Regions from separate parts of the Streptomyces sp. NPDC048507 genome, predicted to be linked through region 1. Evidence: riboswitches for the same ligand, from Rfam matches in the RefSeq annotation. Region 1 holds a riboswitch; each other region holds the start of a gene.
What was found. A riboswitch is a leader RNA that binds a small molecule or an ion and turns the genes downstream of it on or off. The one in region 1 is predicted to bind cobalamin.

Region 1 (10,433 bases):
GGGGCGCCGCCGAGGACGTGCAGGCCGTCGCGGATCTGCGCGTCCTTGACCTCGCACAGCCAGCCGTCGACGTGCAGGAGGAAGTCGTCGAAGCCGTCGTCGTCCGGGCGCTCTTCGAGGCCGAGGTCGTGGTCGAGCTTCGCCGCCTGGATCAGGGTCCAGATCTGCGCGCGGATCGCCGGGAGCTTCGACGGGTCCATCGCGCTGATCTGCGCGTACTCGTCCAGGTGCTGTTCCAGGCGGGCGATGTCCCCGTACGACTCCGCGCGCGCCATCGGCGGCACGAGGTGGTCGACCAGGGTGGCGTGCACGCGGCGCTTGGCCTGGGTGCCCTCGCCGGGGTCGTTGACGAGGAAGGGGTAGATCAGCGGGAGGTCGCCGAGGGCGGCGTCCGGGGCGCAGGAGGCGGAGAGGCCGGCGTTCTTGCCCGGCAGCCATTCGAGGTTGCCGTGCTTGCCCAGGTGGATCATCGCGTCGGCGCCGAAGCCGCCGTCCTGCGCGCGCGCCTGGATCCACCGGTAGGCGGCCAGGTAGTGGTGCGAGGGCGGCAGGTCCGGGTCGTGGTAGATCGCGATCGGGTTCTCGCCGAAGCCGCGCGGGGGCTGGATGAGGATCAGGAGGTTCCCGCGGCGCAGGGCCGCGAGCACGATGTCGCCCTCGGGGTTCGAGGAGCGGTCCACGAACATGTTGCCGGGGGCCTCGCCCCAGTGCTCCTCGACGCTCGCGCGCAGCTCGGCGGGCAGCTCGGCGAACCAGCGGCGGTAGTCGGCCGCCGGGATGCGGACCGGGTTGCGGGCCAGCTGCTCTTCCGTCAGCCAGTCCTGGTCGTGGCCGCCCGCCTCGATCAGGGCGCGGATCAGCTCGTCCCCGTCGCCCGAGACCAGGCCCGGGATGCCGTCCGCCGGGCCGAAGTCGTAGCCGCCCGCGATGAGGGTGCGCAGCAGTTCCACGGCGCTCGCGGGGGTGTCGAGGCCGACCGCGTTGCCGATGCGGGAGTGCTTGGTGGGGTATGCCGACAGGACGAGGGCGATCTTCTTGTCGCGGCGGTCGATGTGGCGCAGCCGGGCGTGGCGCACCGCGATGCCTGCGACGCGGGCGGCCCGCTCGGGGTCGGCGACGTAGGCGGGCAGGCCGTCCTCGTCGATCTCCTTGAAGGAGAACGGCACCGTGATCAGGCGGCCGTCGAACTCCGGGACCGCGACCTGGGTGGCGGCGTCGAGGGGGGACAGGCCCTCGTCGTTCTCCTCCCAGTTCGCGCGGGAGCCGGTCAGGCACAGGGCCTGGAGGATCGGTACGCCGAGCGAGGCGAGGGCGCCCGCGTCCCAGGACTCGTCGTCGCCGCCCGCGGAGGCGGTGGCCGGGCGGGTGCCGCCCGCGGCCAGGACGGTGGTGACGACCGCGTCGACCCCCGCCAGCTCGGCCAGCAGCTCCGGCTCCGGGGTGCGCAGGGAGGAGACGTAGAGGGGGAGGGGGTGGCCGCCCTTGGCCTCGACGGCGTCGCACAGGGCGTGCACGAAGGCGGTGTTGCCGCTCATCTGGTGCGCGCGGTAGTAGAGCAGCGCGACGCGCGGGCCGTCCGCCGCGGAGGCCGGGCGGTCCAGGTGGCCCCAGGTGGGGGAGGCGGCCGGGGGTTCGAAGCCGTGGCCGGTGAGCAGCACCGTGTCCGAGAGGAAGCGGGCCAGCTGGCCGAGGTTGGCGGGGCCGCCGTGCGCGAGGTAGCCGTGCGCTTCCGCCGCGATGCCGATGGGGACGGTGGAGGCCTCCATCAGCTGGGCGTCCGGGGCCTGTTCGCCGGTCAGGACGACGACCGGGCGGTGCTGGCCGGCGGCCAGCAGCAGATCGAGGCCCTCCTGCCAGGCGCGCAGGCCGCCGAGGAGGCGTACGACGACCAGGTCGACGCCGTCGAGGAGACCGGGGAGGTCGTCGAGGGGGAGGCGGGAGGGGTTCGCGAACCGGTACGGGACGGGGCCGTCCGCGGCGGCGCGAGCGCTCAGCAGATCGGTGTCGGACGTCGACAGCAGCAGGATCATGCGGCGGCAGGCCTTCCTCGGGGTTTCCGCGCCCCGGGCAGTGAGGACGACGGGAGTTCCTGACTCACCCCGCCGATCGCTCCGCGGGGTTCACAGTGGCGGGACCGCGCCGGAATCTCACCGGGCTTCCTCCCATGTCGCCGTCCTCGGCGATGACGGGCCGAACGGCCCGTCGGAAGGTCATCTTAGGCGGCGTCGTCCCTGGCCGGGAGTGGGGGTGGTCCGGCGCCGTGGTGGTCTCGTCCGGGGGTGGTCCGGGCATCGTGGCGGCCGCCGGCCGGGCATCGCCGGGCGGGGGCGCCCCCGGGACCCTGCCCCGGGCCCGGTGCGCCAAACGCCGGCGGGGCGGGCCGCGGGAGAGGCCCGCCGGGGCGGCCGCCGCCCCGGCGGCGGGGGCCGGGAGGGTGGCGTCGGACACAGGCCGGGGGCGGGGAATCGTGGGTATGCTCGCGGCCATGCCCCAGCCCCCCTCCGCCGTGTCGCGGGACGAACCCGTCATACGGGAACGCGGTGACGCCTGCCCGGGCGCCCTGCGCCTGCACGCGGCGGACGACGGCCACCTGGCGCGCGTGCGGATCCCCGGCGGGCTCCTCGACGGCGCGGCCGCCCTGCTGCTGGCCGACGCCGCGGACCGGCTCGGGGACGGGCACATCGACCTCACCTCCCGTGGCAACGCGCAGCTGCGCGGACTCGGCGCGGGCTGCGGCGGCGAGCTGGCCGGGGTGCTGGAGCGGGCCGGGCTGCTGCCCGCGCCCTCGCACGAGCGGGTCCGCAACATCGTCGTCTCGCCGCTGACCGGCCTGGACGGATCCGGTCTGCCGGACGTGTCGGGCTGGGTCGCCGAGCTGGACGGGCTGCTGTGCGCGGATCCGGCCGCGGCCGGGCTCTCGGGCCGCTTCCTGTTCGCCCTCGACGACGGCCGCGGGGACGTGGCCGCCCTCGCCGGTGACGTCGTCGTGGTCGCCCGCCCCGACGGCGGGGCCCTGGTGTCGACGGCCGGAGCGCGGCAGGGGGTCCGGGTCGGGGCGCGGGACGCCCCCCGGGCCGCCCTCGTCGCCGCCCGGTACTTCCTCGACGCCGCCCGGGCCGCCGGTACGCGGGCCTGGCGGGTGAGCGAACTGCCCCCCGAACACGCCCTGGAACCGGAGTGGTTGCTGGGCCGGCTGGAGTCCTGCGGGATCGCGGGCCGGATCGAGGGCGCGCCCGTGCCCCCGCCCGGCGACGGCCCCGAGCCGGGCCTGGTGGCCGGCGCGGACGGGCGCGCCGCGCTGTCCGTGCTCGCGCCGCTCGGCCGCCTCACCAGCGCGCAGTGGCGGACGCTGGCCGGGATCGGCGGCCGGCTGCGGCTGACCCCCTGGCGCGGAGTCGTCGTCCCCGGACTGACCGGACCAACGGCCGCCCGGGCCCTGGCAGTTCTCGCCGACGCCGGTCTCGTCACCGACGCCGCGGATCCCTGGCGGTCCGTCACCGCCTGCACTGGACGGCCCGGTTGCGCCAAGTCCCGGGCCGACGTGCGCGCCGACGCACGGGCCCTGGTGCGCAGCACGCCCGGACCGCTGCCCGTGCACTGGTCCGGATGCGAGCGCCGCTGCGGGCACCCGCGCGCCGCCGCCTGGGTGGACCTCGTCGCCACCCCGCAGGGGTACGAGGTCTCCGCGCCCGGGCGCGCCGCCGAAACGGCCCGGCACCCAGATCTGGCGGCGGTCCTCACGGCCGCCCGCAGCACCATCCAGTGAAGAAATGAGCGAGTACACCGTGTTCGAGTACGAGAAGGACGGCGCCGCGATCTACCGGCAGTCCTTTGCCACGATCCGCGCCGAGGCGGACCTCTCCGGGCTGCCCGCCTCCGTCGCCCAGGTCGCGGTGCGCATGATTCACGCCTGTGGGATGACCGACCTGCCCGGGGACCTCGGCTACACCCCGGAGGTCGTGCTGCGGGCGCGTGCCGCGCTCGCCGCGGGGGCGCCCGTCCTGTGCGACGTACAGATGGTCGCCAGCGGCGTCACCCGCAAGCGGCTGCCCGCGGCCAACGAGGTGATCTGCACGCTCTCCGACCCGGCCGTGCCGGAACTCGCCGCGAAGATGGGCACCACGCGCAGCGCCGCCGCCCTCGAAGTCTGGCGCGACCGCGGCCTGCTGGAGGGGTCCGTAATCGCCGTCGGCAACGCGCCCACCGCGCTGTTCAGGCTCCTGGAGATGATCGAGGAGGGCGCCGCGCGCCCCGCCGCCGTGATCGGCGTGCCCGTCGGATTCATCGGCGCCGCCGAGTCCAAGGACGCGCTCGCCGCCCACCCCTCGGGCCTGGACCACCTGATCGTGCGCGGCCGGCGCGGTGGCAGCGCCATCGCGGCCGCCGCCGTCAACGCGATCGCGAGCGAGGAAGAATGAGCAAGCTGTACGGCGTCGGGCTCGGGCCCGGCGATCCCTCCCTGATGACCCTGCGGGCCGTCGAGGCCATCGCCGGAGCCGACGTGGTCGCCTACCACAGCGCCCGGCACGGGCGTTCCATCGCCCGCTCGATCGCGGCCGGGCACCTGCGTCCCGACCACATCGAGGAACCGCTGGTCTACCCGGTCACCACCGAGACCACCGACCACCCCGGCGGCTACCAGGGCGCGATGGAGGAGTTCTACGAGGCCGCCTCCGCCCGCCTCGCCGCCCACCTGGACGCCGGGCGCACCGTGGCCGTCCTCGCGGAGGGCGATCCGCTCTTCTACAGCTCGTACATGCACATGCACAAGCGGCTCGCGGACCGGTACCCGACCGAGGTCATCCCCGGCGTCACCTCGGTCAGCGCCGCCGCCGCCCGGCTCGGCACCCCGCTCGTCGAGGGCGAGGAGGTGCTGACGATCCTGCCCGGCACCCTCTCCGAGGAGGAGCTCACGGCCCGGCTCGCCGCCACCGACTCGGCCGTCGTCATGAAGCTCGGACGCACCTTCCCCGCCGTGCGGCGGGCGATGGAGGCCAGCGGCCGGCTGCCCGAGGCCCGCTACGTGGAGCGCGCCACGATGGAGGGCGAGCGCACCGGCGTCCTGGCCGACACCGACCCGGACAGCGTGCCGTACTTCGCCGTCGCGGTGGTGCCCAGCCGGATCGGCAACCCGGGCAGCGTGCCCCCCGGCCCCGGGGAGGTCGCGGTCGTCGGCACCGGCCCCGCCGGGCCGCTGTGGCTGACCGCCGAGACCCGGCGGGTACTGGCCGACGCGGAGGTGCTGGTCGGCTACACGACCTACCTGGACCGGGTGCCCGTGCGGCCCGGACAGGTGCGGCACGGCTCCGACAACAAGGTGGAGTCCGAACGGGCCGAGTTCGCCCTCGACCTGGCCCGGCGCGGCAAGCGGGTGGCCGTGGTCTCCGGCGGTGACCCCGGGGTCTTCGCCATGGCCACCGCCGTCCTGGAGGTCGCCGGGCAGCCGGAGTACGCGGACGTGCCCGTACGGGTCCTGCCGGGGGTGACGGCGGCCAACGCGGCGGCCGCCGCGGCCGGGGCCCCGCTGGGCCACGACTACGCCACCGTCTCGCTGTCCGACCGGCTCAAGCCGTGGGAGGTCATCGCGGAGCGGCTGCGGGCGGCGGCCGCCGCCGACCTGGTGCTCGCCCTCTACAACCCGGGCTCGCGCAGCCGGACCTGGCAGGTGGCGCAGGCCAAGGAGCTGCTGCTCACGCTGCGTTCGCCGCAGACCCCGGTGGTCGTCGCCCGGGACGTGGGCGGGCCGGGCCAGTCGGTGCGGATCGTCACCCTGGACGCGCTGGAGCCCGAAGAGGTCGACATGCGCACGATCCTGCTGGTCGGCTCCTCGCAGACCCGCGTCACCGAGCGGCCCGACGGGTCGAGGGTGACCTGGACCCCGCGCCGCTACCCCTGAGCCGCCGCCGGTGAGCCGCGGCGCGTGACCGGCGGCCGACGCCCCCCGGCCCGCCCCGGGCCGCGGGGCGTCAGCCCGCGCAGCCCGTCAGGACGTCGGCGCAGCCCTGCACCTCCTGCGGCTCCAGGGTGAGCAGCTGCCACGAGAGCACGCCGGCCGGGGGCGAATCGTCCTGCGGGGCGGGTTCGACGTGCGCGGACACCGCCGCCCCGGCCGGCAGGTTGAGCCGGGTGACCTCCCCGGCGGTGCACGACACGTCGAAGGTGCGGTCCCCGGCGCCGCCCTCCCGGGACAGGACGAGGGTGACGCGGGGGCTCTCCTCGCTGTCGCAGGCGATGTCGAAGCGGTACGGGCGCTCCCCGCCGGTCTCCAGGTCCTTCGCGAGCCCCGCCGCGAGGAAGGCGGTGCCCCGCATCGTCACCCTGCCGTTCCCCGTGCCCTTGCCCAGGAGTTCGTCGGCCCGCTGGAGCGCGTCGTCGGGCTCCCACCCTCTGGGAGCCGCTTTCTCGCCGCATCCGGTGACGAGCGCCGCGCAGGCCAGGATCAGGGCGAGGGAGTGACGTATCCGCATTCCCTCAGCCTAGAGGGTGTGCCGCACGGCCGGGACCGGCCGGACGGCCGGTGCGCGAGGGGCCGCGCGGACGGCCGCGACGCATGCGTCAGGGCCTGCGCTCCGGGACGGCGAGCCAGCGCAGGGCCGCCCCCACCGACGGGGCCTCGGCGATCCCGGCCGGGACCGCGGGACGGCGTACGACCAGGACCGGGATGCCCGCCTCGCGGGCGGCGGCGAGCTTGGGAGCCGTCGCGGAGCCGCCGCTGTCCTTGGTGATCAGGACGTCGATGCGGTGACGGGCCAGCAGCTCCCGCTCGTCGGCCAGGGTGAACGGGCCCCGCTCCAGGAGCACGTGCAGCCGGGGCGGCACCGGCCCGGCCGGGGCGTCCACCGAACGCACCAGGAACCAGGGCTCGGTGAGGTGCGCGAAGGTGTGCAGGCCCGTGCGGCCGGTGGTCAGGAAGACGCGGCCCGCGCCCCGCCGGGCCAGCAGCCCGGCCGCGTCCTCCAGGGACGGCGTGAAGGTCCACGCGTCACCCGGACCCGGGCTCCAGCCGGGACGGCGCAGCGCCAGCAGCGGCACACCGGTGAGCGCCCCGGCCCCGGCGGCGTTGAAGCTCATCCGCCGCGCGAACGGGTGCGTGGCGTCCACGACATGGGTGACGCCGTGCCCGGTGATCCAGGCGGCCAGCCCGGCGGCCCCGCCGAAGCCGCCGATCCGGGTTTCGCCCGGCGGCAGCACGGGCGACGCGACCCGGCCCGCCAGGGAGGTCGTCACCCGGTACGCGGGCTCGTGCTCCAGCGCCTCCGCCAGTCGGCGGGCCTCCGTGGTGCCGCCCAGGACCAGGACGTGCGCCCGGGCCGGATCAGCAGACATGCCGGTCGCGTCCGGGGGAGTAGAGGTGACTGTCGCGGAACTGCTCCGCGCCCAGGGTCCGGCCCACCATGATCACGGCGGTGCGCACCAGCCCCGCCGCCTTCACCTGCGGCGCGATGTCGGCCAGGGTGCCGCGCAGGATCAGCTCGTCGGGGCGGCTGGCCATCGCGACCACCGCCACCGGGCACTCGGCGCCGTAGTGCGGCAGCAGTTCGTCCACGACCCGCTCGACGTAACGGGTGGCCAGGTGCAGCACGAGCAGCGCCCCGCTGCGGCCGAGCGTGGCCAGGTCCTCGCCGGGCGGCATCGGCGTCGCCTGCTGGGCGATCCGGGTCAGGATCACCGTCTGGCCGACGGTGGGGACGGTCAGCTCCCGCTTGAGGGCGGCCGCCGCCGCGGCGAAGGCCGGTACGCCCGGGACCACCTCGTAGGGGATGCCGGCCGCGTCGAGGCGGCGCATCTGCTCGGCCACCGCACTGAAGACCGAGGGGTCTCCGGAGTGCAGCCGGGCCACGTCCTGCCCCGCCCCGTGGGCCCGGACGATCTCGGCGACGATCTCGTCCAGGTTCAGCCCCGCGGTGTCGACCAGCCGGGCGCCGGGCGGGCACTCGGCCAGCAGCTCTCGGGGGACCAGGCTGCCCGCGTAGAGACAGACGGGGGCGGCGGCCAGGGTCCGGGCACCGCGCACCGTGATCAGATCGGCGGCGCCGGGGCCCGCTCCGATGAAGTACACGGTCATGTCTGATCCTTCTCCTTGGTTACCGACCATTGGGTGACGGGCATCGCCTGCCGCCAGCCCGTGAAGCCGCCGACCGCCACGGCGTGCGAGACGGCCAGCTTGACCAGTTCGCCGCCGAGCCGGCGGTAGCGCTCCGCGAGGACCGCCTCCGATTCGAGGGTCACGGTGTTGACGACCAGCCGCCCGCCGGGGGCCAGGGCGGCCCAGGCGGCGTCGAGCAGGCCCGGCGCGGTGAGGCCGCCGCCGATGAAGACCGCGTCGGGCGCCGGAAGGCCGTCCAGGGCGGTGGGAGCCGCCCCCACGACCACGCGCAGGCCGGGAACGCCGAGCGCGGCCGCGTTGCGGGTGATGCGGGTGGCGCGCTCGGGAACCCGCTCCACCGTCACCGCGCGGCAGGAGGGGTGCGTGCGCATCCACTCGATGGCGATCGAGCCGGAGCCGCCGCCGATGTCCCAGAGCAGCTCGCCGGGGGCCGGGGCCAGGGCGCACAGGGTCGCGGCGCGGACGTGGCGCTTGGTGAGCTGGCCGTCGTGTTCGTAGGCGGCGTCGGGCAGGCCGGGCGTCGCGCCGAGCCGGGGCGCCGGATGGGAGGGGTCGCGGCGGCAGTCGACGGCGACCACGTTGAGGGGATCGCCCGGCGGGTGCTCCCACCGCTCGGCCGTGCCCTCGTACGCGTCCTCGTGCTCGGAGCCGAGCCGCTCCAGCACCCGCATCCGGCTCGGGCCGAAGCCGCGCCCGCACAGCAGGGCGGCGATCTCGGCCGGGCTGCCCGCGCCGGAGCTCAGCACCAGGACCCGCCGGCCCTCGTGCAGGGCCGCGGCGACGCGGGCCACGGGCCGGCCGACCACCGTCACCACCTCGGTGTCCTCCACCGGCCAGCCCAGGCGGGCACAGGCGTAGGAGACGGAGGAGGGGTGCGGGTGGACCCGCAGGGCCGCGGCGCCGAGCTCCTCGCACAGTGCGCGGCCGATCCCGTAGAACATCGGGTCCCCGCTGGCCAGCACCGCGATGCGGCGTCCGGCGTGCTCGGCCATCAGCCGGGGCACGGCCGGGCGCAGCGGGCTCGGCCAGGACACGCGCAGTCCGGGGCAGGGCCCGGCCGGCAGCAGGTCCAGCTGCCGGGGCCCGCCGATCAGCACCTCGGCCGCGGCCAGCGCGGAGCGCGCGCCGGCGGTGAGCCCGGCCCAGCCGTCGGCGCCGACGCCGACCACCGTCACGGGGGTGGGGGGGAGTGCGGAGCTCACGGCGGGGTTACCTCGGGGACGGGAGAAGGGGACGAGCGGGACGGCTCCGCAGCTTACCGCCGCCCCGCACGACCCCGGGGGGCCGGGTGACCTGCGCGGAAACCCCCGGCGCGGCGGGCCGCGGGCCGGCCGGGCCGGGCCGCCGGGCGGAGCGGGGCGGGGGCCGCGCCGGGGCCGGTGTCCGGGGGCTGAGTAGGGTGGCGGCGAGTGTTCAGAGCCCGCACATCCGCGCCGAGGGAGTCGCCGTGACCGCCTGGAACGCCACGCACATCCCGGACCAGGGCGGCCGGACCGCCGTCGTGACCGGGGCCAACAGCGGCATCGGGTACGTCACCGCCCGTGAGCTGGCCCGTCGCGGCGCGGCCGTGACCCTGGCCTGCCGCAGCGCCGCCCGCGGCCGGGCCGCCGTGATCCGGCTGCGCTCCGAAGTGCCGGGCGCCGAAGTGGAGTTCGCCCCGCTGGACCTGGCCGACCTGGCCTCCGTACGGGAGTTCGCGCGGGCCTACGGACAGCGGCACCCCCGCCTGGACCTCCTCGTCAACAACGCCGGGGTGATGGCGCTGCCGTACGGGCGGACCGCCGACGGCTTCGAGACGCAGTTCGGCGTGAACCACCTCGGCCACTTCGCCCTGACCGGCCTGCTGCTGCCGCGGCTGCGGGCGGCCGCCCCCGGGGCCCGGATCGTCAACGTCTCCAGCGGCTTCCACGTCCTGGGCGACGTACGCCCCGAGGACCTCGACCCCGATCCGGCGCACCGCGCGGACGGCTACCGCCGCTGGATCGCCTACGGCCGCTCCAAGACCGCCAACCTGCTGTTCACCCACGAACTGGCCCGCCGCTTCACCGCCGCCGCGGCCACGCTCACCGCAGCCGCCGCGCACCCCGGCTACGCCTCCACCAACCTGCACGCCGGGGCCGCCGCCCAGGAGGGCCGCACCCTCGGCTCCCGCGTCATGTCCCTCGGCAACGCCGTCCTCGCGCAGCCCGCCGCCTCGGGCGCCCTGCCCACCCTCTACGCGGCCACCGCGCCCGGCGTCGGCCAGGACGCGTTCTACGGCCCCCGGCTCGGCTGGCGCGGCGCCCCCGCGCCCTCCTGGCGGGCGAAGCGCACCCTGGACGACGCG
Region 2 (10,433 bases), on a different contig from region 1:
CTGCGTGACGCTGACGGTGGTCGACGGGATCGAAGCTCGGTGGTCGGCCACCCCGCGCGCCTCGCTTCCGGCGGTTGTCGGCCTGGGCGGCCTTGTCGGTACTGGTGCAGCGGATACCGCGGCGGCGTAGGTAGGCGCGGTTCCTGCGGCAGGCGTGTGCCTTGTCCGCGCGGACCCGGTCGGGACGGACACGTGGTCGGCCCGGTCCGGGCCGGGGCACCCGGACCTTTTCCCAGCACCGGTTCGAACTGCGGCGAGTCCCCGCGCTGCACCCGGCTGCCTATTTCGCGGGCCGCGTGCCGGCGGGAACCACCTGGCTCTACCGACGCGCAGACGATGGCCAGGACCGGCTCGTCTTCCGTGGTTGCGCCTGTGGGACAGCAGGACGGGCAACGTGCAGGGCGGACGGGGCCGGTGAGGTGCGGCCGAGGGGGCCGATTCGGTGGGGCGGTTCGCGAAGGGGGACCGGGCGGCGTGCCCGGTCCATCCGGTGTCTTTGTGCCTGGGGCCTGATCCGCCGCTCTACGGGGAGCGAAGCGGACCGGGGCCTGGAAGCGGGCTTTGCGGGCGGCGCGGCGGAGGACAGTGAGGACGGCCGGGCCGGCCAGACAGATGCAGATGAGGTTGGTGACGGCGCGGCCGGTGTCCCAGCCGAGGGAGGTGGCCAGGTCGAAGGCGAGGTAGCGGTGGAACTGCTCGGTGAAGGGGAGGCCGGGGAGGTAGGCGATGGAGCTGTTGGGGTCGAGGGAGAAGGGCCAGAAGGAGAGGCTGAGGAGGAAGCCGAAGAGGTAGCCGGAGAGGGAGCCGTAGACGGCGAGGAGAGCGACCTCCTTGCGGCCGGAGGCCTTCGGGAGGAAGTCGGCGAGCATGCCGACGAAGGCGCAGCCGAACATCTGGTACGGCATCCAGGGCCCGACCCCGCCCGTGATGAGGGAGGAAGCGAAGAGGGAGGTGCAGCCCAGGGTGAAGCCGAAGCCGGGGCCGTAGACGCGGCCGGCGAGGACGAGGCTTCCGGAGAGGAGCGACGGGTCCGAGCCGACGGTCCCTCCGCGCACGCACCCCGTCCCCTGCTCGTTTCCATAGGAAAGGGGCAGGGGACTCAGACCCGGCGTGGAGGCTTCGCGCTGCAGACCATGACAGTGAGAAGCAGTACGCATCGCACACCGGGTACTCCGACTCACGGTGCCGTTCGGCCCCGCTCACGGTTGCAGGTCAGCGCCGGATTCCCACCGGCTTCCCCCAGTTGTGCGCGCATTCGGTTGTGGGCCCCGCCGTACGGGCCGGAGCAGAACGCATCGTACGGTCTGGTCGGCATGCGCCGGAAGCGGATCGCGCAAGCTGACCGGGCGACCCACCCGCTGCGTTCCGGCGGGCCGTGTGGCACGGGAAGCACTGCTACGTCCGGCCCAGGCGGCGCGCCTCCGCCTCGGTCACCGGGTCTCCGGCCGGCGCCCCGTGCAGCACGTGGGCGAGGACTTCGGCACCCCGGACCACGCGCGGGCCCGGCCGGTTGAAGTAGGCCGGGCCGTCCAGCACCCACACCTCGCCCGCCCGTACGGCGGGCAGTTCCTCCCACCCCGGGAGTGCGGTGAGCAGGCTGATTTCGGTCAGGGTCCGTGCGGGCGGGAAGCCGCACGGCAGCACCAGGAGGACGTCCGGGCGCGCGGCGCGCACCGCGTCCCACGTCATCGGCTCGGTGTGCTCCCCGGGCGCGGCCAGCAGCGGGTTCCCGCCTGCGTGCGTGATCTGCTCCGGTACCCAGTGGCCGGCCGGCCACAGCGGGTCGAGCCACTCGACGGCCACCACCCGCGGCCTCGGTCGGCCGGCCACGGCGCGCCGGACCCGGGCGAGCCGGCCGAGCAGCTCCGCGCGCCGTCGCTCGGCCGTTTCCCGGACTCCCAGCAGGGCGCCCACGGTGACGAGGCAGTCCAGCACGTCGTCCAGGGTCTTCGGTTCCAGGCTCAGGACGCGGGGTCCGGCGTCCGTGACGCGCACGGCCCGGGTGACGCTCTCGTAGGAGACGGCGCAGACCCGGCAGAGGTCCTGGGTGAGCAGGACGTCAGGTGCGAGCGCGGCCAGTGCCTCCGTGTCCAGGGTGTAGAGCGATGAGCCGCTGTGCGCCGCGCCACCGACCGCGGCGGAGATCTCCCGGCTGCTGAGTGCGTCCGCGTCGAATTCGGCGCGGGTGACGACGGGTACGGAGGCGACGACGGCCGGCGGCCAGTCGCATTCGTGAGTGCGTCCGACCAGGTCGGCGGCGAGTCCGAGGTCCGCCACGATGTCCGTGGCCGCCGGGAGCAGGGAGACGATGCGCATACGGCGACTCTAGGCCCGCCCGAGCGACGGGTCTGGACTTACTAGGACGTCCAACTATATGTTCGTGGCACAAGGTCCGCGGTGCAGGGAAGCCGGTGTGAAACCGGCACGGTCCCGCCACTGTGACCGGGGAGTGTGCTGCCATCCACACGCCACCGACGAGGGCTGTCGGGAAGGCGGGCGGCGCGCGGGGATCCGGGAGTCAGGATACCGGCCGCGGATTGTTCCGTGTTGTCCACGAGGATGGAGCAGACACGCATGGCACCGGTTTGTACCCACGACCCTGGTGATCCGGCGGAGCACGCGCACACCACTTCCGCGCGCTCGTAGTTCTCACGGTTTCCGCAGCGGCGCACCCCCACCCGGGTGCCGTCCGCCGGTTCGCCGTGCCATCCCCGGATCCAACCTGACGAGAGCAGGCACCCATGGTCCGTGAACTCACCCATTTCATCGGCGGAAAACACACCACCGGCACGTCCGGGCTCTTCGCCGACGTGTACGACCCCAACACCGGCGCGGTGCAGGCCCGGGTCCCCCTTGCGGGGCGCGCCGACACCGAAGCCGCCATCGCCAACGCCGAGGAGGCACAGGCCGATTGGGGGCAGTGGAACCCGCAGCGCCGGGCCCGCGTACTGCTGCGCTTCCTCCGGCTCGTCGAGGGTGAGCGGGAGGACCTGGCCCGCATGCTGTCCGCCGAGCACGGCAAGACCGTCGCCGACGCCCACGGCGACCTCCAACGCGGGCTGGAAGTCGTCGAGTTCGCCGCCGGGATCCCGCACCTGCTCAAGGGCGAGTTCACCGACAACGCCGGCACCGGCATCGACGTCCACTCGCTGCGCTCGCCGCTCGGCGTGGTCGCCGGGATCACCCCTTTCAACTTCCCCGCGATGATCCCGCTCTGGCAGGCCGCACCGGCCCTGGCCTGCGGAAACGCGTTCATCCTCAAGCCGTCCGAACGCGATCCCTCCGTACCGCTGCGCCTTGCGGAACTGTTCCTGGAGGCCGGGCTGCCGCCGGGCGTACTGAACGTCGTCAACGGCGGCAAGGAGTCCGTCGACACCCTCCTCGAAGACCCCCGCGTGCAGGCGCTCGGCTTCGTCGGCTCGACGCCGATCGCCGCGCACATCTACGCGACCGCCGCGGCCCACGGCAAGCGCGCCCAGTGCTTCGGCGGTGCCAAGAACCACATGATCGTGATGCCCGACGCCGACATCGACCAGGCCGTCGAGGCGCTCATCGGCGCTGGCTACGGCTCGGCGGGCGAGCGCTGCATGGCCATCGCCGTCGCCGTACCCGTGGGCGAGGAGACGGGCGACCGGCTGGTCGCCGCGCTCAAGGAGCGCATCGGCACGCTGAGGATCGGCCGCTGCGACGACCCCGAGGCCGACTTCGGCCCCCTGGTCAGCCAGGACGCCCTCGACCGGGTCCGCCGCTACGTCGACATCGGCGCGAGCGAGGGAGCCGAACTCGTCGTCGACGGACGCGGCTTCACCCTGGAGGGCCACGAGAACGGCTTCTTCGCCGGCGCCACCCTCTTCGACCGCGTCTCCCCGCAGATGCGGATCTACCGCGAGGAGATCTTCGGCCCCGTCCTGTCGGTGGTCCGCGCCGCGGACTTCGAGGAGGCGCTGCGCCTGCCCACCGAGCACCCGTACGGCAACGGCGTGGCCATCTTCACCCGCGACGGAGACACGGCCCGCGAGTTCACCCGCCGGGTGGGCGCCGGCATGGTCGGCGTCAACGTGCCCATCCCGGTGCCCGTCGCCTACCACACCTTCGGCGGCTGGAAGCGTTCCGGCTTCGGCGACCTGGGCCAGCACGGCCCGGACTCGATCCGCTTCTACACCCGCACCAAGACCGTCACCTCGCGCTGGCCCTCCGGGGTCAAGGAGGGCGCGAGCTTCACCATCCCGACGATGGGGTGAGCGCCGTGACCACCACCCTCACCGCGGACCAGCTCGCCCTCGCCGAGGTCACCCTCGACTTCGCCCAGGAGCAGCTCGCCCCCCATGCCCTGGCCTGGGACCAGGACAAGCACTTCCCCGTCGACGTCATCCGCCGGGCGGCCGCACTCGGTCTCGCCGGCGTGTACGTCCGGGAGGAACACGGCGGTTCCGGCCTCTCCCGCAGCGACGGCGTGCTCGTCTTCGAGACCCTCGCCACCGGCTGCCCGTCCATCGCCGGCTACCTCTCCATCCACAACATGGTCGCCTGGATGATCGACCGGTACGGGGACGAGGGCCAGCGCGCCCGCTGGCTGCCCGGCCTCTGCTCGGCGGCGACCCTGGGCAGTTACTGCCTGACCGAACCGGGCGCGGGCTCGGACGCCGCCGCGCTGCGCACCCGCGCCGAACGCCAGGGCGACCACTACGTGCTCTCCGGGGTCAAGCAGTTCATCTCCGGTGCCGGCGCCTCGGACGTGTACGTGGTCATGGCCCGGACCGGCGATCCGGGCCCGGGCGGGGTCTCGGCCTTCGTCGTCCGGCGCGAGGACCCGGGAGTCTCCTTCGGGCCCAACGAGCGGAAGATGGGCTGGAACGCCCAGCCCACCCGCCAGGTGGTCCTCGACGGGGTCCGCGTCCCCGCCGACCGGCGGCTCGGCGCGGAAGGCGACGGCTTCCGCATCGCCATGAACGGCCTCAACGGCGGCCGGCTCGGCATCGCCGCCTGCTCGCTCGGCGGAGCGCGGAGCGCCCTCGACCGCAGCCTGTCGTACCTCGCCACGCGCGAGGCCTTCGGCACCCGGCTGCTGGACGCCCAGGCCCTCCAGTTCCGGCTCGCCGACATGGCCACCGAGCTGGCCGCCGCGCGCGCACTGGTGCGGCAGGCGGCGGAAGCCCTGGACACGGGCGATCCGCTGGCCCCGCAGCTCTGCGCGATGGCCAAGCGCTTCGCCACCGACACCGGGTACGCGGTGGCCGACGCGGCCCTCCAGCTCCACGGAGGCTACGGCTACCTGAGCGAGTACGGCATCGAGAAGATCGTCCGGGACCTGCGGGTCCACCAGATCCTGGAAGGCACGAACGAGGTCATGCGCGTGATCGTCGCGCGCGGACTCACGGAGACCCTGCGATGAGCAACGAAACCCCCGAAGAGCGAGACCACGTCCTCCTGCGCACCGAGGGCCACGCCGCGTACATCACCCTCAACCGCCCCAGGGCGCTGAACGCCCTCAGCCACCCGATGGTGCTCCGTATCGAGCAGGCCCTGACGGCCTGGGCCGAGGATCCCGCCGTCGACGTGGTCGTCATCGACGGCGCCGGTGGCCGGGGCCTGTGCGCGGGCGGCGACATCCGCGCGATCCACGAGGACGCCCGCACCGGCGGCACCGCCTCGGCGGACTTCTGGCGGGACGAGTACCGGCTCAACGCGCTGATCGCCCGCTACCCCAAGCCGTACGTCGCCCTCATGGACGGCATCGTCATGGGCGGCGGAGTCGGCGTCTCCGCCCACGGCAGCGTCCGGGTCGTCACCGAACGCTCCGAGGTCGCCATGCCCGAGACCGGCATCGGCTTCGTCCCCGACGTCGGCGGTACGTACCTGCTCGCCCTGGCCCCGGGGGAACTCGGCACCCACCTGGCGCTCACCGGCGCCCCCGTCGGCGCCGCCGACGCGCTGCTGTGCGGGCTCGCCGACCACTTCGTACCGGCGTCGGCGCTGCCCGCCCTGGCCCGGGACCTGGCCGTGGACTCCGTACGCACCGCCCTGGAACGGCACGTGGCAGAGCCACCGGCCGGGAGCCTGGCTTCCGCCGGGGAGTGGATCGACCACTGCTACGCCGCCGACTCCGCCGAGGAGATCGTCGCGCGGCTGCTGGCGGCGGGGGTACCCACCGCGAAGGACGCCGCGGACACCCTGCTCGCCAAGTCCCCGACCGCCGTCAAGGTCACCCTGGCCGCGCTGCGCCGGGTCCGCCGGCTCGGACCGCTGGAGCGGGTGCTGGAACAGGAGTACCGCGTCTCCTGCGCGGCCCTGTCCTCTCCCGACCTGGTCGAGGGCATCCGCGCCCAGGTCATCGACAAGGACCGCGATCCGCACTGGTCCCCGGCCACGCTGGAGGACGTCACCGACGCGGACGTGGACCGGTTCTTCGCCCCGCGGGGCGCGAACGGGCTCCGGCTCGTCGCGCCCGCATCGTCACAGGAGGTCGTCTGGTGAGCAGTACCGTCGCATTCATCGGGCTCGGCCACATGGGCGGGCCGATGGCCGCCAGCCTCGTCAGGGCCGGCCACCGCGTCCTCGGCTTCGACCTCGTCCCCGACCTGCTCGCGGCCTCGGTCCGCGCCGGGGCCGAGGCGGCGGCCTCCGCGGCCGAGGCGGCCGCGGAAGCCGACGTGGTCGTCACCATGCTGCCCGCGGGCCGCCACGTCCTGGCCCTCTACGGCGAGCAGGGCCTGCTGGCCGCAGCCCGTCCCGGGACCCTGTTCATCGACTGCTCCACCATCGACGTGGCCGACGCCCGTACCGCGCACGAGGCAGTCGTCGCGGCCGGCCACCGGGCGCTGGACGCGCCGGTCTCCGGCGGGGTGGTGGGGGCCGAGGCCGCCACGCTCACCTTCATGGCGGGCGGCGGAGAGGCCGAATTCGCCGCCGCGGAGCCGCTCCTCGGCGCCATGGGCAAGAAGGCCGTGCACTGCGGCGGGCCGGGCGCCGGGCAGGCCGCGAAGATCTGCAACAACATGATCCTCGCCGTCTCGATGATCGGCGTCAGCGAGGCGTTCGTCCTCGCCGAGAGCCTGGGCCTGGACCACCAGGCGCTCTACGACGTCGCCTCCACCGCCTCCGGCCAGTGCTGGGCCCTCACCGTCAACTGCCCCGTACCCGGACCGGTTCCGGCCAGCCCCGCCAACCGCGACTACCGGCCGGGCTTCGCCGCCCCGCTCATGGCCAAGGACCTCGGCCTCGCCGCCAACGCCCTGCGCACCGGCGGCGTGGACGCCCCGCTCGGACTCAAGGCAGCGGACATGTACGCCGCCTTCGCCGCCGCCGAGGGCGCGGACCTCGACTTCTCCGCGATCGTCCGCACCCTCCGACCGCAGAACGGAAACCCCGCATGACCGCCTTCGAGACCATCCTGCTGGAGCGCAAGGGCCGCGTCGCCGTCCTCACCCTCAACCGGCCCGAGGCGCTCAACGCGCTCAACCTCCGGGTGATGACGGAGGTCGTGGCCGCCACGGAGGAACTGGACCGGGACCCGGACGTCGGCTGCATCGTCCTGACCGGCTCCGCCAAGGCCTTCGCGGCGGGCGCGGACATCAAGGAGATGCGCCCGCGGAGCTACATGGACATGTACCTCTCCGACTGGTTCACGGCCTGGGACCGGCTCGGCGAAGTCCGCACCCCCACCCTCGCCGCGGTCTCCGGCTACGCGCTCGGCGGCGGCTGTGAACTGGCCATGCTCTGCGACATCCTCCTCGCCGCCGACACCGCGAAGTTCGGCCAGCCCGAGATCAAGCTGGGCGTCATCCCCGGCATCGGCGGCTCCCAGCGCCTGGCCCGGGCCGTCGGCAAGGCCAAGGCCATGGAGCTCTGCCTCACCGGCCGCACCATGGACGCCACCGAGGCCGAGCGCGCCGGACTGGTCTCCCGCATCGTCCCGGCCGACGAACTGCTCGCCGAGGCCCTCGCCGTGGCCACGACGGTCGCCGAGATGTCCAAGCCGGTCGCCATGATGGCCAAGGAGGCCGTGAACCGGGCCTTCGAAACCACCCTCGCCGAAGGCGTCCGCTTCGAACGCCGCCTCTTCCACGCCGTGTTCGCCACCGCCGACCAGAAGGAAGGCATGTCCGCATTCGTGGACAAGCGCCCGCCGCACTTCACCCACGGCTGACCGGATCCGGGCCGGGGGCAGGCCAGATCCCGCCTTTCCCCGGCTCCGGAGTCCTCAGGTGTGGTGCGGGTCCCGGGCCGACAGGGAGATCCGATTGCGCTCCAGGTCGACGTCGACGATCCGTACGGCGATCTCATCGCCCTCACTGACGACGAGCCCCGGATCGTCCACGGGCTCGTCCGTCAACTCCGTGTTGTGTACCAGACCTTGCACGTCACCGGCCAGGCTGACGAGGGCCCCGAACGGCACCAGCCCGGTGACCCGCGCCAGCACGGTCTGGCCGACTCTGTCGACGAAGGTCGCGAGAGGCTGCGGCTGGAGCGCCTTGAGGGACAACTGGACCTGCCCCCGCCACGTGTCGACGTCGAGCACCTCCGCCACGACACGCTGGCCGACCGTGACCACGTCCTCCGGCCGGCGGTCCCAGGACCAGGTCAGCTCGGGCACCCGGATGAACCCCGTGGACACACCCTCCGGCTCGCCGTCGAGGTCCACGAACACGCCGAACGTGCGCACGCCGCGCACACGGCCCGCCTTGACCTCTCCTCGTCGCAGGCCCAGGAGGAAGGCTCGCAGCGCCGGGTCCTCGCAGGCGGTGACCGAACCGCATACGCCCGCTTGCTCGTGGTCGACGGAGAACGCCTCGCCGGTGAGCCGCTGTCGGATCTCTTCCAGTTCGCAGGCATGGCGAGACTCCCCGGCCTCCTGCTGCGATGGGGAATCGGTCACGACGATCACCTTACGGCGGGCGCGCGTCGAGGGCGGCCGGGTTTCGGTCGGGTGTGCGGCGGCCGACCTGCGCGCCTCGCGCACCCGCTGTGATCAGGGACTCACGGTCTTGGCCGCGTGGCCGCCACGCGGTAGCGTCAGCGCGACATAAAGAAATAGCGACGACGGCGAGACGGAAGTCCGGTGTGAATCCGGCATGGTCGCGCCACTGTGTGCTGCGGTGAATCCCCCCCGGGGGGCGTCGTGGCGAGTCAGACCCGAGGACCGTCGTCCCGCACCACCGTATGGGACGCGTTGTTCCCCGAGGAGGTTCCATCATGGCCGAGGCCGTCGCTTCCGCTGCCATACCCACCCCCGCCGTCTCCCCGTCGGCACCGCTGCCCGTGAAGGCCGTCCTGCCCTGGGCGCTGTTCGTCGGCCTGCTGATGCTCGTGGCCCTGTACTTCGTCGGAGCCGAGCAGGGCGCCACCGCCGTGTTCGCGGGCGAAGGTGTGCACGAGTGGGTGCACGACGGTCGTCACCTGCTCGGCTTCCCCTGCCACTGAGAGGCTGCGCACATCATGTATGCCTCCACTGTCAGAGGTCTGCTGGTCCGCGGCATGCTCGCGGGCCTGATCGCCGGACTGTTCGCCTTCGCCGTCGCCTACGTGGTGGGTGAGCCGCCGGTACGGGGTTCCATCGCCGTCGAGGAGGCCGCGGCCGCCAAGGAAGCCGCCCCCGCCGCCGGTCACGCCGGTCACGGCGGCGACGCCGCTCCCGCCGCCGCCGAGGAGGAAGAGCTCGTCAGCCGCCCGGTCCAGTCCACCGTCGGTCTTGCCACCGGTGTCCTGGTCTACGGGGTCGCGCTGGGCGGCATTGCCTCCCTCGCCTTCTCGTTCGCGCTCGGCCGGGCCGGCCGGTTCGGCCCTCGGGCGACGGCGGCCCTCACGGCCGCCGGAGCGTTCGCCCTGGTCTACCTGGTGCCGTTCCTGAAGTACCCGGCCACGCCGCCGGCGGTCGGCAACCCGGACACGATCGGGCAGCGCACCACGCTGTTCTTCCTGATGATCCTGCTGAGCGTGCTGCTCGGCGTGGGCGCGATCATCCTCGGGCGCCGGCTGGCACCGCGCCTGGGCAACTGGAACGCCACCCTGACCGCGGGGGCGGGCTTTGTCGTCGCCACCGCGCTGGCCTTCCTCGTCCTTCCGGACAACGCCGACGCGGTCAAGCCCGAGTTCCCCGCCGCGCTGCTGTGGGACTTCCGGGTCGCGTCCATCTCCGTGCAGATCGTGCTGTGGACGGTGTTCGCCGTCGTCTTCGGAGTTCTGGCCCAGCGACTCCTGGCCCACCGCACCGATCCGGCGGGCACGGAGGCGGCGGTTGCCCGGCCGTCGTCGGTTCCCAGCTGATCGAGGAACCCGCAGCCAGCCCCGGAGCCCTGTCCTCCCGCACACGCGGGGGACAGGGCTCCGGTGTTCGGTGATGTGGGCGGTCCACCCGGTGACCCTGCTCATGACGAACAGCGGAGTGAACATGGGTACGTCGAAGCCCATCAGGTGGTAGGCGAGGGCGGCCGGGT
Region 3 (10,433 bases), on a different contig from region 1:
CTCGGCAGCGCCGCCGTGCGGCTGTCCCCGGAGGGGGAGGCCGAGGTCGTGTGGGGCCGCAGGCTCGATCCGGCCCGGATGGAGGTCCTGTCCATCCCGCTGCCCTCCTCGGGGCGCCGCTGGGGCGAGGTCGTCCTGCACGACGGCGTTCCGCACGGCGAGCGGATCACCGCCGCCGGACCCTCGTACCCGGTCTTCGACGAGATCGAGCTGTGGGCGCCCTCCCCGGTGCCGACCTGGGTGGTGCTGCTGGAGGCGGCCACCGAGGCCGACCGCGACGCCCTGGAGCAGCTGGCCTCCGACGCCGGCTTCGCCGCCGAGGACTGGTCCTCGTCGGTACGGCTGCTGTGCCGGACCTGCTCGGAGAGCGAGATGCCCAGCGGCGAGGGCGAGGGGGACCACCTCGACCCGCACGACCACAGCGAACCGGGCCACCCCGGCCCGCTCGGCCACCGGACGGCCGGCTCGGGCTCCCTGTGGGTGCCCGAGCGCGAATGCGGCATCGCGGCCCCGGCCGGTCTGGTGCGCGGGCTGCTCGACGGCTGGGTCGCGGACAGCCCCGACAGCCGCGAGTGGCGGGATCTCGAAGAAGTCTGCTGAGCCCGGGCCGTAGGCTGTACCGGTCACATCGGTGGCTCGGCGAATCTACGGAAGGCGTACGGCGGACATGGCGCAGCAGGAGAACCAGGTGGTCCCGGTCGATGACGAGGGTTACGTCGTGGACACCGAGGGCTGTGAGGCGCGCGAGCTCGCCCACCGCGAGCGCGGAACGTCCCGCCCCATCACGGTGGTCGGCAACCCGGTGCTGCACCGGGAGTGCAAGGACGTCACCGAGTTCGGCGAGGAGCTGGCGCAGCTGATCGACGACATGTTCGCGAGCCAGAAGACCGCCGAGGGCGTGGGCCTGGCCGCGAACCAGATCGGGGTGGACGCCAAGGTCTTCGTCTACGACTGCCCGGACGACGACGGCAAGCGGCACACCGGTGTCGTGGTCAACCCGAAGCTGGTGGAGCTGCCGGCCGCCGGGCGGGTGCTGGACGACTCGAACGAGGGCTGCCTCTCGGTGCCGACCGCCTACGCCTCGCTGGCCCGCCCGGACTACGCCGAGGTGACCGGCCAGGACGCGCTCGGCAACCCGATCAAGGTCCGCGGCACCGGCTACTTCGCGCGCTGCCTCCAGCACGAGACGGACCACCTGTACGGGTACCTGTACATCGACCGGCTCTCCAAGCGCGACCGCAAGGACGCGCTGCGGCAGATGGACGAGGGCACCCCGCGCTACGAGGTCGTCCCGAACGCCTGATCCGCGGACCCCGCAGGCCCGTACGCACGCGCGAAGGCCCCGCCCCGGAATCCGGAGCGGGGCCTTCGCCGTGGCGCGGGCGGGCTAGAAGTCCTCGTCCAGGTCGACGGTGCCCTCGACCGCGACCTGGTAGGCCGACGGGCGGCGCTCGAAGAAGTTCGTGAGCTCCTGGACGCCCTGGAGCTCCATGAAGGAGAACGGGTTCTGCGAGCCGTAGACCGCCGGGAAGCCGAGGCGGACCAGACGCTGGTCCGCGACGCACTCCAGGTACTCGCGCATCGACTCGGTGTTCATGCCCGGCAGGCCGTCACCGCACAGGTCGCGGCCGAACTGCAGCTCCGCCTCCACGGCCTCCTTCAGCATGTCGGTGACCTGCTGCTGGAGCGCGTCGTCGAAGAGCTCCGGCTCCTCCTTGCGGACGGTGTCGACGACCTCGAACGCGAAGTTCATGTGCATGGTCTCGTCGCGGAACACCCAGTTGGTGCCGGTGGCCAGACCGTGCAGCAGGCCGCGCGAGCGGAACCAGTACACGTACGCGAAGGCGCCGTAGAAGAAGAGGCCCTCGATGCAGGCGGCGAAGCAGATCAGGTTCAGCAGGAAGCGGCGGCGGTCGGCCTTCGTCTCCAGCCGGTCGATCTTCTCGACCGAATCCATCCAGCGGAAGCAGAACTGCGCCTTCTCGCGGATCGAGGGGATCTCCTCGACCGCGTCGAAGGCCGCCGCGCGGTCGTCCGGGTCGGGCAGGTAGGTGTCGAGCAGCGTCAGGTAGAACTGGACGTGCACGGCCTCCTCGAACAGCTGGCGCGACAGGTACAGGCGCGCCTCCGGGGAGTTGATGTGCTTGTAGAGCGTCAGCACCAGGTTGTTCGAGACGATCGAGTCACCGGTGGCGAAGAACGCGACCAGACGGCCGATCATGTGCTGCTCGGCGGGAGTCAGCTTGGCGAGGTCGGCGACGTCCGAGTGGAGGTCGACCTCCTCGACGGTCCACGTGTTCTTGATCGCGTCCCGGTAGCGCTCGTAGAAGTCCGGGTAGCGCATGGGGCGCAGGGTCAGTTCGAAGCCCGGGTCGAGCAGGTTCTTGGCGTTGGAGCTCATTACTGGCAGGCCTCGCAGGACTCGGGGTTCTCAAGGGAGCAGGCCAGGGCGTCGGCGTCGACGGCCTGCGGGAGGGGGGTGGCGGCGGCCGGCACGGCACTGCCGGAGGCGGCGCGGGCGATCTTCGTCGCCGGGCGCGAGCGCAGGTAGTACGTGGTCTTCAGACCCTGCTTCCAGGCGTACGCGTACATCGAGCTGAGCTTGCCGATGGTGGGCGTCTCCAGGAACAGGTTCAGCGACTGCGCCTGGTCGAGGAACGGCGTACGGGCCGCCGCCATGTCGATCAGACCGCGCTGGGGGATCTCCCACGCCGTGCGGTACAGCTCGCGCACCTCGGCCGGGATCCAGCCGAAGCCCTGGACGGAGCCGCTGGACTCGCGCAGCGCCTCGCGGGTCTGAGCGTCCCACACGCCGAGCTGCTTGAGCTCCTCCACCAGGTAGCCGTTGACCTGGAGGAACTCGCCCGACAGGGTTTCGCGCTTGAAGAGGTTGGAGACCTGCGGCTCGATGCACTCGTACACGCCCGCGATGGAGGCGATGGTCGCCGTCGGGGCGATGGCGAGCAGCAGGGAGTTGCGCATGCCGGACTTCGCGATCCGGGCGCGCAGGGCGTCCCAGCGCTCGGGCCAGTTCAGCTCGACGTCGAAGTGGTCGGGGTGCAGGACGCCGCGGGCGGTGCGGGTCCGCTCCCAGGCCGGGAGGGGGCCGTTGCGCTCGGCGAGGTCGCAGGAGGCCTCGTACGCGGCCAGCATGATGCGCTCGGAGAGCTTGGTGGACAGGGCCTTCGCCTCGGGGGAGTCGAAGGGCATCTTCAGCTTGAAGAAGACGTCCTGCAGGCCCATCGCGCCCAGACCCACCGGACGCCAGCGGGAGTTGGAGCGGCCCGCCTGCTCGGTCGGGTAGAAGTTGATGTCCACGACGCGGTCGAGGAAGGTCACCGCGGTGCGGACGGTCTCGTCCAGGCGCTCCCAGTCGATCTGCCCGTCCACCACGAAGGCGCCCATGTTGACGGAGCCCAGGTTGCAGACGGCGGTCTCGCCGTCGTCGGTGACCTCGATGATCTCGGTGCAGAGGTTGGAGGAGTGGACGACCGTGCCCGGCTCGGCGGTCTGGTTCGCCGTGCGGTTGGAGGCGTCCTTGAAGGTCATCCAGCCCTGGCCGGTCTGCGCGAGGGTGCGCATCATCCGGCCGTACAGGTCGCGGGCGGGCATGGTCTTGCGGGCCAGGCCGTCCGCCTCGGCCTTGCGGTAGGCGGCGTCGAAGGCGTCGCCCCACAGGTCGACCAGGTCGGGCACGTCGGACGGGGAGAACAGCGACCACTGGCCGTCGGCGTTCACGCGGCGCATGAACTCGTCCGGCACCCAGTGGGCGAGGTTGAGGTTGTGCGTACGGCGCTGGTCCTCGCCGGTGTTGTCGCGCAGCTCCAGGAACTCCTCGATGTCCGCGTGCCAGGTCTCCAGGTAGACGGCGGCGGCGCCCTTGCGGCGGCCGCCCTGGTTCACGGCGGCGACGGACGCGTCGAGGGTCTTCAGGAACGGCACGATGCCGTTGGAGTGGCCGTTGGTGCCGCGGATCAGCGAACCGCGGGCGCGGATGCGGGAGTACGACAGGCCGATGCCGCCGGCGTGCTTGGACAGCCGCGCGACCTGGTGGTAGCGGTCGTAGATCGAGTCCAGCTCGTCCAGCGGGGAGTCCAGCAGGTAGCAGGAGGACATCTGCGGGTGGCGGGTGCCGGAGTTGAAGAGCGTGGGGGAGGAGGGCAGGTAGTCGAGGCGGCTCATCAGCCGGTAGAGCGAGGCCACTTCCTCGACGGCCTGGACCGAGTCGTTCTCCGCGAGGCCGCACGCCACGCGCAGCATGAAGTACTGCGGGGTCTCGATCACCTGACGGGTGATGGGGTGGCGCAGCAGGTAGCGGCTGTGCAGGGTGCGCAGGCCGAAGAAGCCGAAGCGGTCGTCCGCGCCCTCGGCGAGCGCGTGCTCCACCAGCGCGTCGAGCCGGGCGGCGTGCAGGGCGACGAAGTCGGCGGTGCGGTCGGCGATCAGGCCCTCGCGGTGACCGACGGCGACGGACTCGGCGAAGGAGACGGACCCCTGGCCCGCGGCCTCGTCGGCCACGGCCAGCGTGAGCAGCCGGGCGGCGAGGCGGGAGTACGCCGGGTCCTCGGAGATCAGGCCCGCGGCGGCCTCGGTGGCCAGCCCGCGCAGTTCGGCCTCGTCCGCGACGGAGCTGCGGCCGCGCAGGGCGGCGGCGGCGACCCGGCCCGGGTCGGTGTCGGGGAGGTCGGCCGTCAGCTCGGTGAGGGTGCGCAGCAGCGCGGCCCCGGGGCCCCCGGCCTCGGATGCGGCTGCGGGCTGGTCGGACTCGGCGCGCGGTGCGGCGGGCGCGATGGTCACGGGGGGAGCTCTCCCTCGCTCGGCCCGGTCATCGGCGGGGCGGGGCGAGCGGGCGCATGCGGGCATGGCGGGTACGCGTACCCACCGCATGGCGTCCACCGGCCCAACCGCGAGGCCCGGACGTGGTCGGCACCCGGTTCGGTCGAGCCGGGTGCGCTGTCGGCAGGTCCTCGGACTTGCGGAGCACGAAAGGGTGCACTTCATACCGTTGCGGGACAGTTCCGGATTCGCACCGGATTCCCCTGCGGCGACAGCAGGCATGAGCATACATGTGGGGGCGGCCGGATGCGGTAGCCCCCACATGTAGTGTCGGGCCTCGCTCAGCGTGGTGTCACAGCTCCACTCGGTACGTGAGCAGCGTCAGCCCCGGGACGGGGGCCCAGTCGCGTTCGGGCGTACGGGTGAAGCCGAGCCGTGCGTAGATCCGCTGGGCCACCCGCATGTCCCGCTGGGTGGAGAGCACCAGGTGCGTGACCCCCTGGAGCTCGCGGGCGCGGGCCAGACAGGCCCGCACCAGGGCCTCGCCGGCGCCGCGTCCGCGCGCCTCGCGGTCGACGGCCAGCATCCGGAACTCGGCCTCGGCGGGCCCGGCGATGTCGGCGAGCGGGCTGCCGGGAGGGGCGAAGGTCACACCGCCCAGCAGGGTGTCCTCGGCGACGGCCACCAGCACCTCGCCGTCGGCGGCCCGCCGGGCCACGTCGCGCAGCACGCCGGCGTAGAAGGCGGCGTCGGAGGCGAGCAGCCCGTCGCCCACGTACGCCCGTGCGGTGATCTCGCCCAGCTCTTCGTATTCGGCGGGCAGGGCCGCCCGGATCTCGATGTCCATGGCTTTGAGTGTGCACCCCCGCTGTGCGCGAAGGGCCGCCCGCTCCCCGCGGGGGGAGTCGGGGCGGCCCTTCGGTGCGTGCGCGACGGTGTGTTCAGCGGCGTGCGTTCAGCAGCAGCGGAAGCCCTCGCGGGGGTCGGCCTCGCGGGAGTCGGTGCGGGCCCGCTCGAAAGCCCGCCGGGTCAGCACCTCGGCGTCCGGGTCGTGGGAGCGGGCGTGGGCGACGTAGCGGTCGTAGGCGGCCTCGCCCGAGAACTCCCGTACGTAGTGACGCGTCTTCGCCAGCGCCGCGCGGACGCGGCTCACCGGACGGGCTCCCCGACCCGGCCGCCGCCGCTGTCGAGACCGGCCGCGGCGAGCTCGGCCTTCTCCTCGGGGGTCGCGAGCAGGCCGGCCGGGGCGACGATCCTCGACTCGGACCAGGGGACCTCGGAGAGCCTGACCGAGCCCGGGTCGGCGACGGCCCTGAAGCAGGTCCGGGCCGCGTCCGCGAGCACGATCAGGATCAGTACGGCGAACAGCGCCGACAGGACGCCGTCGACCGTGGCGTTGGTGACCACGGTGTGCATCTCGTCCATGTTCTTCGCGGGCGGCAGCACCTTCCCGGCGTCGATGCCGCCCTGGTACTTGTCGCGCTGTGCGAAGAAGCCGACCTTGACGTCCTCGGAGAAGACCTTCTGGTAGCTCGCGGTGAGGGTGACGGCCACGTCCCACGCGAGCGGGACGGCGGTGACCCAGGCCCACTTGAGCCGGCCCGACTTCACCAGCAGCGTGGTGCAGACGGCGAGGGCCACGGCGGCGAGCAGCTGGTTCGCGATGCCGAACAGCGGGAAGAGCTGGTTGATGCCGCCCAGCGGGTCCTTGACGCCGACCCACAGGAAGTAGCCCCAGCCGCCGACGACGATCGCGCTCGCGGCCCAGACGCCCGGCTTCCAGCTGACGTCCTTGAAGGACTTGTGCACGTTGCCCAGGGTGTCCTGGAGCATGAAGCGCCCGACGCGGGTGCCCGCGTCGACCGTGGTCAGGATGAAGAGGGCCTCGAACATGATGGCGAAGTGGTACCAGAACGCCTTCATCCCGGACCCGCCGATCACGGAGGAGAAGATGTCCGACATCCCGAGTGCGAAGGTCGGCGCACCGCCCGTACGGGACAGCAGGCTGGTCTCCTCGACGTCCTTGGCGGCCTGCGCCAGGGCTTCGGGGCTGATGGCGAAGCCGAAGTGGGTGACGGCCTCGGAGGCGGTCTGCACGGTGGTGCCGATGACGCCGGCGGGGGAGTTGACGGCGAAGAAGAGGCCGGGCTCGATGATGCAGGCGGCGATCACGGCCATGATGGCGACGAAGGACTCGGTGAGCATCGCGCCGTAGCCGATGACCCGGACCTGGGTCTCCTTCTGGATCATCTTCGGCGTGGTGCCGGAGGAGACCAGGGCGTGGAAGCCGGACAGCGCCCCGCACGCGATGGTGATGAAGACGAAGGGGAACATCGACCCGGCGAAGACCGGGCCGTCGCCGCGCGCGGCGAAGTCGGTGACCGCGGGCATCCGCAGCGTCGGCATCGCGATGACCACGCCGATCGCCATCAGGCCGATGGTGCCCACCTTCATGAAGGTGGAGAGGTAGTCGCGCGGCGCGAGCAGCAGCCACACCGGCAGCACCGAGGCGATGAACCCGTACGCGACCATCCAGATGACCAGCGTCTCCTTCTCCAGGGTGAAGAACTCCGCCCAGGAGGATTCCGCGACCCAGCCGCCCGCCACGATCGCGAGGAGCAGCAGGGCGACGCCGATGACGGAGACCTCGGTGACCCGGCCCGGTCGCAGGACGCGCAGGTAGACGCCCATGAAGAGGGCGATCGGGATCGTCATGCCGATGGAGAAGACGCCCCACGGCGAGTGCGCCAGCGCGCCCACGATGACCAGGGCGAGCACGGCCAGCAGGATGATCATGATGACGAAGACCGCCAGCAGGGCGGCGGCCCCGCCGACCGGGCCGATCTCGTCACGGGCCATCTGGCCGAGCGAACGCCCGTCGCGGCGGGTGGAGAAGAAGAGCGTCACCATGTCCTGGACGGCGCCGGCGAAGATGACGCCCGCGACGATCCAGATGGTGCCCGGCAGGTAGCCCATCTGCGCGGCGAGCACCGGGCCGACGAGCGGGCCCGCGCCGGCGACGGCGGCGAAGTGGTGGCCGAAGAGCACGCGACGGTCGGTGGGGTGGAAGTCGACACCGTTGTCGAGGCGTTCGGCGGGGGTGGCCCGGGTCTTGTCCAGCTTCAGGACGCGGTCCGAGATGAAGCGCGCGTAGAAGCGGTACCCGATGGCGTACGAGCCCAGTGCGGCGGCGAGCAGCCAGGCGGCCGAGATCTCCTCGCCGCGGGACAGCGCCAGCACGCCCCAGCCGATGGCCCCGACGAGGGCCACGCCCACCCAGACGGCGATGGAGCGCGGGGTGAGCCCGCTCGCCGGGGAATCCGACGGGCCGCCCGACGGGGACGGCGAGCCAGGCCGGACGCCTGGACCCGCCGCGTTCCCGGAGGTTGGCGCCCGATCTGTCCCTGTTGCTTCCGGTTCCGGCATGATCCTCGTCCCCTCGTTGATCATCTGCGTAAGCGCAGGGAATCTACGGGGGCCCGACCGGTGGACGTAAGCCCCCGTCCGCATAGCGGTACGAGCGTCCACCGGGGGTCGAACGGGAGTCAACCGTCTTCTACAAGGCGGGCCTCTGGAGACGGGCTACGAACTTGTAACGGTCGCCGCGGTACACCGAACGTACCCATTCGACCGGTTCGCCGTCGGCGTCCAGCGAGTGCCGCGAGAGCATCAGCATCGGCAGGCCGACGTCGGTGCCGAGCAGTCCGGCCTCGCGCGGGGTGGCCAGCGAGGTCTCGATGGTCTCCTCGGCCTCCGCGAGGCGGACGTCGTACACCTCGGCGAGGGCGGTGTAGAGGGAGGTGTACTTGACGAGCGAACGGCGCAGCGCGGGGAAGCGCTTGGCCGACAGGTGCGTGGTCTCGATCGCCATGGGCTCGCCGCTGGCCAGCCGCAGCCGCTCGATGCGCAGGACCCGTCCGCCGGTGGTGATCTTCAGGAGTCCGGCGAGGGTGTCGTCGGCGGTGACGTAGCCGATGTCCAGGAGCTGGGAGGTCGGCTCCAGGCCCTGGGCGCGCATGTCCTCGGTGTACGAGGAGAGTTGCAGGGGCTGGGAGACCTTCGGCTTCGCGACGAAGGTGCCCTTGCCCTGGATGCGCTCCAGGCGGCCCTCGACGACGAGCTCCTGGAGGGCTTGCCGGACCGTGGTCCGGGAGGTGTCGAATTCGGCCGCGAGGGTGCGCTCCGGCGGCACGGGGGTGCCCGGGGGGAGCGTCTCGGTCATGTCGAGCAAGTGCCGCTTGAGCCGGTAGTACTTGGGCACGCGTGCCGTGCGAGTGGCCGCCCCGCCTTCCGGCTCCGCGCTCGCCCCTTCGGTGGCCATCGCCGCCCGCCTTCCCGACTCCAGTTTCGCTGCCGTCACCGGCTCCTCCGATATGTGCGGTCACATCGTGACACGGGAGGGAGGACAGGCCTCCTCCCTCCCCCAGGTGTCGGTCCGATAACGGACCGAGCACCCGCTCATTAGACCCTTGACACCCCTAAAGGTCTAGGCCAAGCTCCGGGTACTGGTCTAAACCAATATGGATCGGATCCCGGCCCCACGGGCAGTACTTGGTACGTACGTCACCGCGGCGGGCGAGGGAAGTTGCAGGCAGCATCCCCCTGAGGAGGGTGGCGTGAAGCGCAAGCTCATTGCGGCGGTCGGTGTCGTGGGCATGATGGTCGGAGTCGCGGCGTGCGGCAACGGCGGCGACGACAAGGCGAAGGCCGACGCGTCGGGTGGCGCGGCCAAGGAAATCACCGTCTGGGTGATGGACGGTTCCGCTCCGAAGGCCTGGATCGACGAGGTCAACAAGGAGTTCTCGGCCAAGCACCCCGGTGTGACGGTCAAGGTCGAAGAGCAGAAGTGGACCGGCATCCAGGAGAAGGTCACCACCGCCCTCTCCGAGAACACCCCGCCGGACGTCCTGGAGCTCGGCAACACCCAGACCGTCGGCTACGCGGTCACCGGCGGCCTCGCCGACCTCTCCGGCGACAAGTCCAAGCTCGGCGCCGACGCCTGGTCGAAGGGCATGCTGTCCTCCGCCGAGGTCGACGGCAAGCTCTACGCCGCTCCGTGGTACGCCGCCAACCGCGTCGTCATCTACGACAAGAAGGCCTACGAGAAGGCCGGCATCACCGCGCCGAAGACCCGCGACGAGTGGGTGGCCGGCCTGGAGAAGCTGAAGGCCTCGGACCCGGCCTCGCAGCCGATCTACCTCCCCGGCCAGAGCTGGTACATCCTCGCCGGCTTCGTCTGGGACGAGGGCGGCGACCTCGCCGTCAAGGACGGCGGCAAGTGGAAGGGGCAGCTGGGCACCGCCCAGGCCGCCTCCGCGATGGACTTCTACAAGAAGCTCCAGTCCTACTCCACCGCCCCCAAGGACAAGGACGAGGCCACCCCGCAGCAGTCCACCGACATCGTTCCCAAGGGCGGCGTCTCGTCCTGGATCGGTCTCGGCTGGGAGGCCCAGGGCGCGCTGAAGGCCCTGAAGGACGCGGGCAAGGAAGGCGACTTCGGCTACTTCCCGATCCCGGGCAAGACCGCCGACAAGCCGGGCTCCGTCTTCCTCGGCGGCTCGAACCTCGCCGTGGCCGAGCGCTCCAAGAACAAGGAGCTCGCCAAGGAGTGGCTCGCCCTCGCCTCCGGCAAGGAGCAGATGACCAAGTACGCCGCC

Region 2: another riboswitch for cobalamin. It lies ahead of ACGFXC_RS02495 (CoA-acylating methylmalonate-semialdehyde dehydrogenase); the one in region 1 lies ahead of cobN (cobaltochelatase subunit CobN).
Region 3: another riboswitch for cobalamin. It lies ahead of ACGFXC_RS25715 (ribonucleoside-diphosphate reductase subunit alpha); the one in region 1 lies ahead of cobN (cobaltochelatase subunit CobN).

The regions. Positions count from the first base shown of each region.
Region 1 is NZ_JBICWZ010000022.1:52,186-62,618, forward strand. Features, by position in the region: gene cobN (cobaltochelatase subunit CobN) at 1-2,030, opposite strand, end outside; cobalamin riboswitch at 2,063-2,220, opposite strand; gene cobG (precorrin-3B synthase) at 2,486-3,766, shown strand; gene ACGFXC_RS34195 (precorrin-8X methylmutase) at 3,771-4,418, shown strand; gene ACGFXC_RS34200 (precorrin-2 C(20)-methyltransferase) at 4,415-5,896, shown strand; gene ACGFXC_RS34205 (hypothetical protein) at 5,967-6,467, opposite strand; gene ACGFXC_RS34210 (cobalt-precorrin-6A reductase) at 6,556-7,326, opposite strand; gene cobM (precorrin-4 C(11)-methyltransferase) at 7,316-8,065, opposite strand; gene cbiE (precorrin-6y C5,15-methyltransferase (decarboxylating) subunit CbiE) at 8,062-9,309, opposite strand; gene ACGFXC_RS34225 (oxidoreductase) at 9,555-10,433, shown strand, end outside.
Region 2 is NZ_JBICWZ010000001.1:532,544-542,976, forward strand. Features, by position in the region: partial or broken gene ACGFXC_RS02485 (ECF transporter S component) at 492-1,007, opposite strand; cobalamin riboswitch at 1,166-1,240, opposite strand; gene ACGFXC_RS02490 (cobalamin-binding protein) at 1,396-2,316, opposite strand; cobalamin riboswitch at 2,365-2,550, shown strand; gene ACGFXC_RS02495 (CoA-acylating methylmalonate-semialdehyde dehydrogenase) at 2,742-4,241, shown strand; gene ACGFXC_RS02500 (acyl-CoA dehydrogenase family protein) at 4,247-5,392, shown strand; gene ACGFXC_RS02505 (enoyl-CoA hydratase/isomerase family protein) at 5,389-6,474, shown strand; gene mmsB (3-hydroxyisobutyrate dehydrogenase) at 6,471-7,373, shown strand; gene ACGFXC_RS02515 (enoyl-CoA hydratase) at 7,370-8,146, shown strand; gene ACGFXC_RS02520 (S1 RNA-binding domain-containing protein) at 8,201-8,875, opposite strand; gene ACGFXC_RS02525 (CbtB-domain containing protein) at 9,193-9,420, shown strand; gene ACGFXC_RS02530 (CbtA family protein) at 9,436-10,263, shown strand; partial or broken gene ACGFXC_RS02535 (citrate/2-methylcitrate synthase) at 10,330-10,433, opposite strand, start outside.
Region 3 is NZ_JBICWZ010000010.1:81,130-91,562, reverse strand. Features, by position in the region: gene ACGFXC_RS25730 (tetratricopeptide repeat protein) at 1-600, shown strand, start outside; gene def (peptide deformylase) at 668-1,303, shown strand; gene ACGFXC_RS25720 (ribonucleotide-diphosphate reductase subunit beta) at 1,388-2,401, opposite strand; gene ACGFXC_RS25715 (ribonucleoside-diphosphate reductase subunit alpha) at 2,401-4,797, opposite strand; cobalamin riboswitch at 4,941-5,071, opposite strand; gene ACGFXC_RS25710 (GNAT family N-acetyltransferase) at 5,129-5,623, opposite strand; gene ACGFXC_RS25705 (CstA-like transporter-associated (seleno)protein) at 5,732-5,929, opposite strand; gene ACGFXC_RS25700 (carbon starvation CstA family protein) at 5,926-8,202, opposite strand; gene ACGFXC_RS25695 (GntR family transcriptional regulator) at 8,333-9,097, opposite strand; gene ACGFXC_RS25690 (extracellular solute-binding protein) at 9,393-10,433, shown strand, end outside.